DNA from 3 places in the Streptomyces sp. NBC_00009 genome. Region 2 is predicted to be linked to each of the others. Evidence: riboswitches for the same ligand, from Rfam matches in the RefSeq annotation. Region 2 holds a riboswitch; each other region holds the start of a gene.

Region 1 (4,147 bases), 4.3 Mb from region 2:
GCAGGAGCTGGAGGGTCGTACGGCCTGAGGACGGGGCGGCGACGCGGGCCGGGGCGGTGTCGGTCACTTCCGGGCGCCGTCAGGGCTTCTCGGGTGTCGGCACCGTCGTCTTCTCCCGTTCATCGGACCACGAAAGGCTCCCCAGCAAAGAGTTCAGGCCTTCAGTTTAGGGGCGGAACTTTTGCCGCTCCCCGCTAGTTTCTACAGCGCTGTAGAAGATCAGTACGTGCCGATCGAGGAGAGACATGGCCCTGTGGGATCGCTTCAAGGAGTCCGCGTCGACGATGCAGACGCAGCTCATGGCGAAGAAGAACGACCTGAAGAGCGGCGCCTTCCGTGACGCGAGCATGGCGATGTGCGCGCTGGTCGCCGCGGCCGACAGGAACGTCGACCCGGCCGAGCGCAGCCGCGTGGCCCAGCTCATCTCCACGAACGAGGTGCTGCAGAACTTCCCGGCGGACCAGCTCCAGAGCCGCTTCGACGCGAACCTGAACAAGCTGACCGCCGACTTCGACTTCGGCAAGGTCAGCGTCCTCCAGGAGATCGCCAAGGCGAAGAAGAAGCCCGCCGAGGCGCGCGCGGTCATCCAGATCGGCATCGTCATCGGCGGCGCCGACGGCGACTTCGACAAGACCGAGCAGGCCGTCGTCCGCGAGGCCTGCCTGATGCTCGACCTGCCGCCGCACGAGTTCGACCTGTAGAGGGATACACCGAAGGCCCGGAACCAATGGTTCCGGGCCTTCGGCCTTCAGTAGCGGGGACAGGATTTGAACCTGCGACCTCTGGGTTATGAGCCCAGCGAGCTACCGAGCTGCTCCACCCCGCGTCGGTAAACACGACTCTACGCCATTGCGGCGACAGAATGCGAATCGGTTGCCCAGGGTTCCGTGATCCGCCGCCCGGGACCCCTTTCACCCGGTCGGTCCCGCCAGGTCGCCCGCCGCCTGTCCGGGGTGAACCCTGGGGTGGGTGCCCGATGACGTGCGCAGACGCGGGACCGACGCGGACGGTGGCGGGAGACGAGCGGTGGGGCAGCGAGGTGGACACGGGCGAGAGGCGGAGCAGGGCCTGTCCCGGGCCCGGTTCTTCGTACGTCTGCTGCCCGTGCTGCTCATCATTGCCGGGGCGATCTACGACTACGTCACGCCGTCGACGTTCACCGGCGTGCCCCTGTTCACCGCCGCCCCGCTCGTCGCGGCCCCGTTCTTCTCGCCCCGCGGCACCTTCCTGACCGGCCTCGCGACCGTCGCCGTCGTACTCGGGGTGCATCTCAGATACACCCGCAGTTATGACACCGACGCCATCACCGAACTCGTCACGGTCGCCACCGTCGCCGTACTCGCCTGTGTCATGAACCGCGTCGTGCGGCGCGGCAGTGAGCAGCTCACTTCCGTGCGCCAGATCGCCGAGGCGGCCCAGCGCGCCGTCCTGCCCGAGCCCGCCGAGCGCATCGGCGGCCTGGAGATCGCGGCCCGCTACGAGGCCGCCCAGGCGGGGGCCTTCATCGGGGGCGACCTGTACGCGGTGCAGGACACCCCGCACGGCGTGCGGCTCGTCGTGGGCGACGTGCGCGGAAAGGGCATGGGCGCGGTGTCCGCCGTGGCCGTCGTCATCGGCGCCTTCCGGGAGGCGGCCGAGCAGGAGGCGACCCTGGAGGCGGTCGCGCAGCGCCTGGAGCGGGCGCTCGCGCGGGAGGGGCTGCGGCGCAAGGGCCTCGACGAGTTCGAGGGCTTCACCACGGCTGTGCTCGCCGAGATCCCGCACGGCAACGGCCTCGTACGCGTCATCAACCGCGGCCACCCGGAACCCCTGCTCCTGGGCGGCGACGGGGCGCTCAAGGTCCTGTCGGCGCCGGAGCCCGCGCTGCCGCTCGGGATGGGAGACCTCGGCACCTGGCCCGACCGTGCGTCCGAGACGGAGTTCCCGAGCGGGGCGACGCTGCTGCTCCACACCGACGGTCTCTCGGAGGCGCGCGACGCGCAGGGCACCTTCTACGACCCGGCGGCCCGGCTCGCGGGGCGGATGTTCTCGGGGCCCGATCCGCTGCTGGCCGCGCTCACCGCCGAGGTCCGCCGGCACACCGGCGGCGGCACGACGGACGACATGGCACTGCTCGCGGTGAGGCGGCCGTGAAGCAGCCGTGAAGCAGCGGTGAGTGCCGTCATCACCTTATGTAGTCGAACGGCGTCGCTGCGCATAACATTTGACAAACCGTCAGATGAACGGCCCGTTCCGACGGCAGGTCAACTCGCCCGGTTCCGCCCGCTCGTGCCCCGTTAAGTCCAGGCCAAAGGCGTTAACGATCAGTCGGAACGGCTTGGAATCGGGCACCGGTGTCTATTAACGTTCGATAACGCAGCGCGGTCGTCCCAGCCGTCACAAGAGATGGCTCCGTGCGCACGCGCCTAATCCCGCAAGGGAGCCGGGGAACCACCAACTTGGGGTGAATCGGACGTCTTTCCTTGCGGAAGGCGTCGGTAGGAGACCTTCCTGCTCCGAACCCGTCAGCTAACCCGGTAGGCGAGAAGGAAGGAAAGGAGCGCGCCCCAGTGGCGTCCAACCGGCCTGCCCCAGAGTTCTCCTATGCGCCGATCGACGAAGAGTTCGGCGAAACGGACGAGCGGACCTGGGAGGAGTGGAACCCCACCGAGGAGTCCGTCCGCCCCGTACGCGGCAGGCACCGCGTAGCCAAGCAGCGCGGCGGTCTCGCGCGCAGCTCCACTGTTCTCGGTGTCGGCGTGATCGCGGCCGTCGGCGCGGGCGGCATCGCCACCGCGCAGGGCGGCAAGCCTCCCGTACACATCTCGATGCCCGACCTCTCGGCCGTCAAGGACTCGCTGCCGGACGCCAAGTCGCTGCCCGGCGTGGGCGCGCTGATATCCGACGGCTCCGATGACTCGTCCGGCCCCTCCGCGAGCCCGCTGACCGAAGCCGGTGTCAGCACCGCGGACGCCCAGCAGGGCACGACCGCCGGTGAGGCCCTGCGCGCCCGCATCATGCAGCAGGCCGAGCAGCAGCAGGACCAGGCCGCCGAGGCCGAGGCCGCAGCCGCCGAGCAGGCCGCCGCGAAGAAGGCCGCCGACGACGCCGCCAAGGAGCGGGACGCCGCCACCGCCAAGGCCGCCGCCGACAAGAAGGCGGCGGAGGAGGCCGCGAAGAAGAAGGCCGAGGCCGAGCGCCTCGCCGAGCTCGCCAAGAGCTTCACGCTGCCGGTCGCCTCCTACACGATCACCGGCACCTTCGGTCAGCCCGGCTCGATGTGGTCCTCCGGCTACCACACGGGTCTCGACTTCGCCGCTCCGACGGGTACGCCGCTGAAGGCGATCCACTCCGGCACCGTCAAGGAGGCCGGCTGGGCGGGCGCGTACGGCTACCGCACCGTCCTGGAGCTGCCGGACGGCACCGAGCTCTGGTACTGCCACCAGTCGTCCCTCAACGTCAGCGCGGGCCAGAAGGTGACCAGCGGCGACGTCATCGGCCGTGTCGGCGCCACCGGCAACGTGACCGGGCCGCACCTCCACCTGGAGGTCCACCCCGGCGGCCAGGCGACCGGGGTCGACCCCGCGCCGTGGCTGCGTTCCAACGGCCTGACGATCTGAGACTCGTAACCCTCCGAACCCCGGCGGTCCTGACGGCAACCCCCCGACGTCAGGGCTGCCGGTTCGCCGTGCCCGGAATATCTTGATCCATATCGGTGTTCTGGCAGGACATGACTTCTCTTCGCAAGCTTGGCTCGTCAGACCTCGAGGTGTTCCCGCTCTCCCTCGGCGGCAATGTGTTCGGCTGGACCGCCGACGAGGCGCAGTCCTTCGCCGTGCTCGACGCGTACGTCGCCGCGGGCGGCAACTTCGTCGACACGGCCGACGCGTACTCGGCGTGGGTCCCGGGCAACAAGGGCGGCGAGTCCGAGACCGTCATCGGCAAGTGGCTGGCCGCACGCGGCAACCGCTCCGATGTCGTCATCGCCACCAAGGTCGGCGCCCACCCCGACTTCAAGGGCCTGTCCCCGAACACCATCAAGTCCGCCGCCGAGGAGTCCCTGCGCCGCCTCGGCACCGACTACATCGACCTCTACTACACGCACTTCGACGACCCGTCCGTGCCGGTCGAGGAGATCATCACCGCCCTCGACGAGCTGGTGACGGCC
Region 2 (4,147 bases):
CCAGGTGACCGGCGCGAGGAAGGTCTCGCGGCCGAGCACGTGCCAGCCGGGCGTGCCGCCGCGCGGCCGCACCCCGAGGAACACCATCCACCACGTGCCGTCGGGCGCTTGCACCAGATCGGCGTGGCCGGTGTTCTGGACGGGTTCGTCGGTGCTGCGGTGGGTCAGGACCGGATTGGCCGGACACGGCTCGAAGGGGCCGGTGGGCGCGGGGCCGCGGGCCACGGAGACGGCATGCCCGCGCTCGGTGCCGCCCTCGGCGATCAGCAGGTACCAGTGGTCGCCCACGTGGTACAGGTGCGGCGCCTCCGGGGCCTTGGCGCCCGGCGTGCCGGACCACAGCGGGCGCGGCTCGCCGAACGTCTCGCCGGTGTACGGGTCGATACGGACCTGGGAGATCCCGGCGACCGTGACCCAGCACGCGCCGTCCTCGTCCCAGGCGAGATCCGGGTCGATGCCGGGGACGCCGGGCAGCGGGACCGGGTCCGACCAGGGGCCCGCCGGGTCGGTGGCGCAGACGAGCAGGTTGCCGCCACCCTCGCTCACATTGGTGGTGATGAGCCAGAAGCGGCCGTCGCGGTGGCGCAGCGTCGGCGCGTAGATCCCGGCCGAGGAGGGCGTGTCCCAGGGCAGCCGCAGCTGGCCGGGCCGGTCGAGGACGTTGCCGATCTGCCGCCAGTGCACCAGGTCGCGACTGTGGAAGAGCGGCACCCCGGGGACGTACTCGAAGCTCGAGCACGCGAGGTAGTAGTCGTCGCCGACGCGGCAGACGCTGGGGTCCGGGTGGAACCCGGGGATGACCGGGTGTGGGTCTGCCATGCTGTTTCTCCACGTTGTCGAAGCGCTTCGATTCGCGGGGAGGATATGCACGGGGGTGATGGCGCGCAAGGGGTTGGGCGGGATGCAAAAGGGCCCTGAAGTCCCTTCGTGCTTACGGGACTTCAGGGCCACACATCATCGATGCGCTTCAACCGGCAGTCGCTGGGGCTCCGTTCAGGCCGAGTGGACTGCGGCGTCCTCTCCGCGCTGAGCCGGGGCGGAGCCCAAACCGACTGTCAGTACGCGCTGTTCACGTTGTCGATCGAGCCGTACCGGTGGGCCGCGTAGTTGCAGGCGGCGGTGATGTTGGCGACCGGGTCGTAGCTGTTCATCGAGGTGCCGGGCACGTGGTAAGCCTTGAACGTGGGGTCGATGACCTGCAGGAGTCCCTTGGACGGGGTTCCTTTGACAGCGTTGGAGTCCCAGTTGTTGATGGCCAGCGGGTTGCCGGAGGACTCGCGCATGATGTTGCGGTGGATGCCGTCGTAGGAGCCGGGAATGTTGTGCTGGGCCATGATGTCGAGCGACTCCTTGATCCAGCCGTCGAGGTCGTTGGTGTAGGACTTCTTCGCCGGGGCAGCGGCAGGCTTGGCGGCGAGCGTGGTCCGGACCTCGGAGCGGTCGGCCCGCTCGGCGGACGCCCTGGAGGCGGCCGGCTTCTGCGCGGGCTCGGCCGTGCTCTTCTTGCCGAGCGTGAGCTTGACACCGGGGTGGATCAGCCCCGGGTTGTCACCGAGGGTGGCTCGGTTGTCCTGGTACAGCTGCTTCCAGCCGCCGCTCAGAGAGTGCTCTCGGGCGATCTTGCTGAGGGTGTCGCCCGCGGCGACGACGTACGTCGCGGGGGCCGCGGCGCTCTTTGCGGCCGGGGCGGCCGTCGCCGCGACGGCGCTGGTCGCGCCGAGCACCGGGAGAGCGAGCACAGCCGCGCCTGTGCCTGCGGCGGCGAGTCCCCGGGTGAACGAGATGGACTTGGTGCGGCGGTGCTTTCCCTTTGCGGGCATGGCGCATTCCTCTCCGTCGCCTACGAGGTGAGCTGTCGGGTTCGGACGGGAGATGTCCGGTCGCACTAGGAATGCGACTTCACCCCGAGCCGTTCCGGAAACCAGATCGGCGGCTTACCTGGGTCCCCCGCTCCTGCCGTGCGTAATCGAGTGGGTGGGAGGGATTCCGGACAGCGGCAGGATTCGGCGTTCCATCCGGATTGACGGTGACATTAGGCGAGAAAGCGCGGACGGAACAAGACCAGAATTGTGATCGCGAAATGTGAGAGCCCTGTGTCTGGCGACCGGAACCCGCCGCTCTCGTTGATCGAAAAGCCCAATCTTCTTTGCGCAGAAGGGAAGTGGGGCTCAGCGGATCTCGGGGCCCGCGTCCGTTCGTGTGACGCGGTTCACTGAATGGGATACGGGTTGGAATGCCGCCCGATCGCGTATCAGAGTGCGATATTTTGCATGAATGCCTTGCAATATAGGCGTAACTCCGCGCACGCCGCCAATAATGCTAAAGGGTAGTTTTTAGTGCAAAAGTGGACATACCACCACGTCACTTTTACTACCTAAAGGGGCATATTGGCATCAATGCCTACACGGTCGCGCGGCCCGACGGACGTCCCCGCCGCACGGTTCATGAGCGGGTCTCGATCGGGATGGTGCCTGAACGTGGCCTTGTGCGGTTCGGCTGAGGGTCGACTGAGGTGAGGCCGACGGGCTCCATCATCGGAGTGCACTTCCTGCCGACCTGCTGGGCTCGCGGGATACCCGAGGGCCGCGTAGGTGAGGGCGACGATGCTGCACCCGGAGATCTTGCAGGCTCAGGATGTGCGCGAGCTCAGAAGAGGTCTGAATGTGATGGGAAGTCAGTTGCCGATCGTCACTGGTATCTCAGTGAAGGCCTCGGCTCGGATCCGGAGGAGCCTGCTGAAATCCTCTGCCGACTGACGAGCCGAAGGCCCGCCGCGAAGAAGCGCAGTAATAGAGGAGGTTACTCGGGCGCATGGAACATGACGGCGATTCGCCAGTCACGCGGGATATTTCAGCCCTTCATCCGGGCGAAGGCCTGCCGGACGCGAGCCCGAACGCGCTTATGGAAGCGGCGCGTTCCTATTTCCAGGCAGGCAGGCAGGAAGCGCCGCGTTGTGGTGAGCCGTGGGACGGGCCGCCTCCTCGGGTCCGGTTGTGCGGTGGGCTGACGGGACGCGGGCGGCTGGTGCCGGGGGGCCTCTATGTCTTTCGTCAAGCGAGGCGTGGGGTTCTTGGTTCGTAGAAGGTGCCGTCGCGGAGCATCGCGAACAGCACGTTGATCCGCTGGCGGGCTAGGCGGAGAAGTGCCTGGGTGTGGGTCTTCCCACGGGCCCGGCATCGGTCGTAGTAGGTGCGGGAGGCGGGGTCGTGCAGGGCGGCGAACGCGGACAGGAACATCGCGCGTTTGAGCTGCCGGTTGCCGCCTCTGGGCGCGTGTTCGCCGTGGATCGAGGTCCCGGACGACTTGGTCGTCGGGGCAAGGCCGGCGTAGGAGGCCAGGTGGGCGGCGGTGGGGAAGCTGGTTGCGTCGCCGACGGTGACCAGCAAGGTGGCGGCGGTCCTGACCGCGACCCCCGGAATCGAGGTCAGGACTGCGGAAAGAGGGTGAGCCTCCAGCAGCTGCCCGATCTGCGTTTCCAGGGCTCGTCGCTGTTCGTGGACGGCGGCGAGCGAACGGGCCAGGGACGGGATCACGACGTCGAGGGTGCTGGTGCCCGGGACCACGACGGTCTGCTCGTCGAGAGCGTCGAAGACCTCGTCGATCAGCCGGGCAGCCATGCGCGGAGCCTTGGGCCGGATCACCTGAACGAGCCTGCGGCGACCGGCCTTTCGCAAGCTGGCCGGGGATCCGTAGCGTTCCAGCAGCCAGGTCACGGCACTGTGGTCCAGGCGCGGGCCAAGGACACGCTCCAGGCTGGGGTGGAACTGGGTGAGCAGGCCGCGTATCCGGTTGGAGGTGCGGGTGGCTTCGGCCGCGAGGTCCTGGTCGAAGCCGACCAGGACGGTCAGTTCGGCGGTGATCTCGTCGGTCAGTTCCAGCGAGCGCAGGGTGTGCGGCATGGTGCGGGCGGCGTCCGCGATCACCGCGGCGTCCTTCGCGTCGGTCTTCGCCTCGCCTGGGTAGAGATCGGCGATCCGCCGCATAGAGAGTCCGGGCAGGTAGGCGACCTTGCAGCCGGCGTTCCGGGCAACGGTCAGGGGCAGGGCTCCGATGGAGGCGGGCTGGTCCACGATCACCAGCACAGTGCCGAACTTCGCGGCCAGCTTGTCGAAGACGGCCCGCAGCTTCGGCTCGCTGTTGGGCAGTT
Region 3 (4,147 bases), 3.8 Mb from region 2:
CCGCAGTTCACCGCGACGGCGAGGTCGGCGATGGTGACGTCCTCGGTCTCGCCGGAGCGGTGGGACATCATGCACTTGAAGCCGTTGCGCTGGGCCATCTCGACGGCGTCCAGGGTCTCGGTCAGCGAACCGATCTGGTTGACCTTGACGAGCAGGGCGTTGGCGGAGCCCTCCTCGATGCCGCGGGCGAGTCGCTCGGGGTTGGTGACGAAGAGGTCGTCGCCGACGATCTGGACCTTGTCGCCCAGCTTCTCGGTGATGACGTTCCAGCCGGCCCAGTCGTCCTCGTACAGCGGGTCCTCGATGGAGACCAGCGGGTACGCGGAGACGAGCTCCTCGTAGTACTCGGTCATCTCGGCGGCCGAGCGGGACTTGCCCTCGAACTCGTACTTGCCGTCCTTGTAGAACTCGGACGCGGCGACGTCGAGCGCGAGCGCGATCTGCTCACCGGGGACGTAACCGGCCTGCTTGATGGCCTCGAGGATGAGGTCGAGGGCCTCTCGGTTCGAGCCGAGGTTCGGGGCGAAGCCGCCCTCGTCGCCCAGGCCGGTGGACAGGCCCTTGGTCTTCAGCACCTTCTTGAGGGTGTGGTAGACCTCGGCGCCCCAGCGAAGGGCCTCGGAGAAGGACTCCGCGCCGATCGGCGCGATCATGAACTCCTGGATGTCGACGTTGGAGTCGGCGTGCGACCCACCGTTGAGGATGTTCATCATCGGGACGGGCAGCAGGTGCGCGTTCGGACCGCCGAGGTAGCGGAACAGCGGCAGGTCGCTGGCCTCGGAGGCGGCGTGCGCGACGGCGAGGGAGACGCCGAGGATGGCGTTGGCGCCGAGCGAGCCCTTGTTGTCGGTGGCGTCCAGGTCGAACATCGCCTGGTCGATCAGGCGCTGCTCGGTGGCGTCGTAGCCGACGAGCTCCGGGCCGATCTGCTCGATGACGGCGAGGACGGCCTTCTCGACACCCTTGCCCTGGTACCGGTTCGGGTCACCGTCGCGGAGTTCGATGGCCTCGAACGCGCCGGTGGACGCACCGGACGGGACAGCGGCACGACCGGTGCTGCCGTCGTCGAGGCCGACCTCGACCTCGACCGTGGGGTTGCCTCGGGAGTCCAGGATTTCCCGGGCTACGACGACGTCGATGGACGGCACGAGCATCTCCTTCTGGGATGTGACGCAACTACGCCGGGCCGCATGGTCCGGCAACACCTGAGCCTATCCGGCTCCAGGCACCGGCCAGCCGACCGACCGGCCCGTGGACAAAACCGAGAGCGAATTGTTTCCGAACGGAACAAAAAATCCCGGCCGACAACGGACGAAAGCCCAGGACCCCTCACACACCAAAGCCCCGCCCCGGGCGCGACGGGGGAATGCGCACCCGGGGCGGGGAGTCCTTGGGGGAAACCTGGAGTGGTACCGGCCGTCCGCCGAAAGCCGGTACCCGAGCGGCCTGGGGGCTGCTGCTCTCCTCTATTACTTACTTGAGGTGGAGCTGCTGGCCCGGGTAGATCAGGTCGGCGTCCTCGACGATGTCCTTGTTCAGCTTGAAGAGCTTCGCCCAGCCGCCCTTGGTGTCGTGCGCCTCGGCGATGCTGCTGAGGGTGTCGCCGGCCTTCACCTTGTACTCGCCGTCACCCTTCTTGACCTTCTTGCCGGTCGGGGTCTTGACGGTCTTCTTCGACTCCTGCTTCGGGGCGGCAGGCGCCGTGCGCTCCTGGCTGCGGGTGGCCGGCTGCTCGGCCTTGCGCTCCGGCTGCGGGGCGGCGGCCGGGGCGGAGCCGGTCGAGGCGGCGGACAGGCCCACGCCACAGCTCGGCCAGGCACCCTTGCCCTGGCTGGCCAGGACCTTCTCGGCGACGGCTATCTGCTGCGCCTTGGAGGCCTTGTCAGCGGTGGAGGCGTACGCGGTGCCGCCGTACGCGGCCCAGGTGGACGAGGAGAACTGGAGGCCGCCGTAGTAGCCGTTGCCCGTGTTGATCGACCAGTTGCCGCCGGCCTCGCACTGCGCGACCGCGTCCCACTCGGAGGCGGTGGCGGCGGAGGCGCCGGTGGCACCCATCAGCGGGACGGCGACAGCGGCACCGGCGACACCGGCGAGCGTGGCGACACGGACTGCCTTGGACGGGCGGCGGTGCTTGCCCTTGCTGGAAAACAGCATCGAGAGATCCCCTCACCGACGCCTACGAGGTGAGCTGTCGGGTTCGGGCCGGATGAGTGCCCGGTCGCACGTCCTGCGTGCGACTTAACCCCAAGCCGGTCGTTCGGCCGTCTCTCAACGGCCGGGGCCGGCACTTACCTTGGGTCCCCCGCTCCTGCCTACGGCGCTTACGCGACGACTGTTCCCGTACGGACATTGGCAGGATTCGGCGTGACATCCGACGGGGCCCGCGGTGGCGAGCGGTGATGACCGTAAGCAGTGGATCGCCCGAATTTCAAAGACGATCAGGGCCTTTGAGACCCATCTCTCACTCTCGCAAAAGCGGACATCACGCCCGAACTGCCGCTACTTTTCGCCCGATTCGAGCCCAAGATCCAGACTCTGACCAGGAAGGATGAGGTCGGGATCGGCGCCGACCGTCTTCTTGTTCTCGGCGTACAGGGCGGCCCATCCGCCGTCCACGTCATGGGTGTCGGCGATGTCCCAGAGGTTGTCGCCGGCACGCACGGTATAGGCGCCTTCGTCCGTATTCGCGCCCTTGCGCCCGCTTTCGCCACCGCGCGAGGCGTGGCGGCCCGAGCCGTCGTCGGCACGCGAGGAGCCCGCCGCATCGTCCTCGGCGGCGTCGCCGCGGTGCCGGCCGGAGGCGGGCGCCGTGGCGGAGTCCGAGCCGCCGGAGGCCTCCGGCGAGGGCGTGCCGGAGGTCGGAGTCGAGCCGGAAGTCGAGCCGTCCTGGCCGGACTTGTCACTCTTGGAGTCATTCGCGGTGTCACCTGAGGTATCACCCGAGATGTCGCGATCCTCCCCTCGGGAGTCGTCCTTAGCGCCCGAGGAGGCGGAGTCCGCCGGCTCGTCGCTCGCGTCGTCCTTCGCGGTGTCGCCGTTCGCCGCGTCGTCACTGCCGGAGTCGCCGGCGGACGCGGACGGGGTCGGCAGGGCCGCCCCGGGATCGACGTCGGCCGCCGCGTCGTCCGTCGTGAGGCCCGAGGTGACCGAGCAGACCGGCCACGCCCGCGGACCCTGGTCGGCGAGGACCTTCTCGGCGACGGCTATCTGCTGCGAGCGGCTGGCCTGGTCGGCGCGCGGCGCGAAGTCGAGGCCGCCGTAGTCCTCCCAGGTCTCCTGCGAGAACTGGAGCCCGCCGTAATAGCCGTTGCCCGGATCGGCGCTCCAGGAGCCGCCGCTCTCGCACTCGGCGAGCTTGTCCCACGTGGCCGTCGACGCGGCGCTCGCGCTGGTCGCGCCGAGCAGGGGGATCGCGATGGCGGAGCCGGCCACTCCCGCGGCGACGAGGAGCGCGGGAGCCTGGCGGGGGCGACGGTGACGACCGTTCCCGGTGAGCATGGAGGCGCCTTTCGGTGGCTCGGGGAATGCTGCGGCGGGTGGTGCCGCGATGACTGGTGAACGTAGCGGGAGTCGAACGCTTGTCACAAGTCGATGCAGCCGAGATCACGTGAAAGTCACAGTCTTGACGGACCGTCAGCTACGGGGCTTTGTCCGGGCCCTCCTGATGCGGTGTGAACTCGACCGGAAGCGTGCGCAATCCCCGCATGATGAGCCCGCCACGCCAGCGCAAATCGGCAGGATCCCCCGCGAGTCGCAGGTCCGGAAGGCGCGTCAGAAGCGTGGCGAGGGCGGTCTGTCCTTCCAGGCGCGCGAGCGGGGCGCCGAGGCAGTAGTGGATGCCGTGCCCGTATCCGAGGTGCTGATTGTCACGCCGGGAGAGGTCGAGGGTGTCGGGCTCGTCGAAGCGCGCCGGGTCACGGTCGGCGGCGGCGAGCACCACGAGGACGGGGTCGCCGGCGGCGATGTCCTGCCCGCCGACGGTCAGCGGCTCGGTCGCGAAGCGCCACGTGGCGAGCTCCACCGGGCCGTCGTAGCGCAGGAGTTCCTCGATGCCGGTCTCCAGGAGGCCGGGTTCGGCGGCGCCGGGGGCCAGCGACCGCTGGAGCCGCTCGCGCTGCTCGGGGTGGGTGAGCAGGGCATATGTTCC

Evidence for each region. Region 2 has a riboswitch for cyclic di-AMP ahead of OHA58_RS38240 (transglycosylase SLT domain-containing protein). Riboswitches for the same ligand answer to the same signal wherever they lie in the genome.
Region 1: another riboswitch for cyclic di-AMP. It lies ahead of OHA58_RS18740 (M23 family metallopeptidase); the one in region 2 lies ahead of OHA58_RS38240 (transglycosylase SLT domain-containing protein).
Region 3: another riboswitch for cyclic di-AMP. It lies ahead of OHA58_RS21065 (transglycosylase family protein); the one in region 2 lies ahead of OHA58_RS38240 (transglycosylase SLT domain-containing protein).

What each region holds. Positions count from the first base shown of each region.
Region 1 covers NZ_CP108312.1:4,137,048-4,141,194, forward strand. Annotated here, with positions in the region: gene mgtA (magnesium-translocating P-type ATPase) at 1-67, opposite strand, end outside; gene OHA58_RS18725 (tellurite resistance TerB family protein) at 246-701, shown strand; tRNA gene OHA58_RS18730 (tRNA-Met) at 753-826, opposite strand; gene OHA58_RS18735 (PP2C family protein-serine/threonine phosphatase) at 1,027-2,133, shown strand; cyclic di-AMP (ydaO/yuaA leader) riboswitch at 2,393-2,538, shown strand; gene OHA58_RS18740 (M23 family metallopeptidase) at 2,550-3,599, shown strand; gene OHA58_RS18745 (aldo/keto reductase) at 3,710-4,147, shown strand, end outside.
Region 2 covers NZ_CP108312.1:8,398,254-8,402,400, forward strand. Annotated here, with positions in the region: gene OHA58_RS38235 (glycoside hydrolase family 43 protein) at 1-819, opposite strand, end outside; gene OHA58_RS38240 (transglycosylase SLT domain-containing protein) at 1,056-1,820, opposite strand; cyclic di-AMP (ydaO/yuaA leader) riboswitch at 1,825-2,019, opposite strand; gene OHA58_RS38245 (IS110 family transposase) at 3,051-4,147, opposite strand, start outside.
Region 3 covers NZ_CP108312.1:4,646,755-4,650,901, reverse strand. Annotated here, with positions in the region: gene eno (phosphopyruvate hydratase) at 1-1,154, opposite strand, end outside; gene OHA58_RS21065 (transglycosylase family protein) at 1,474-2,154, opposite strand; cyclic di-AMP (ydaO/yuaA leader) riboswitch at 2,159-2,375, opposite strand; gene OHA58_RS21060 (transglycosylase family protein) at 2,500-3,498, opposite strand; gene OHA58_RS21055 (cytochrome P450) at 3,638-4,147, opposite strand, start outside.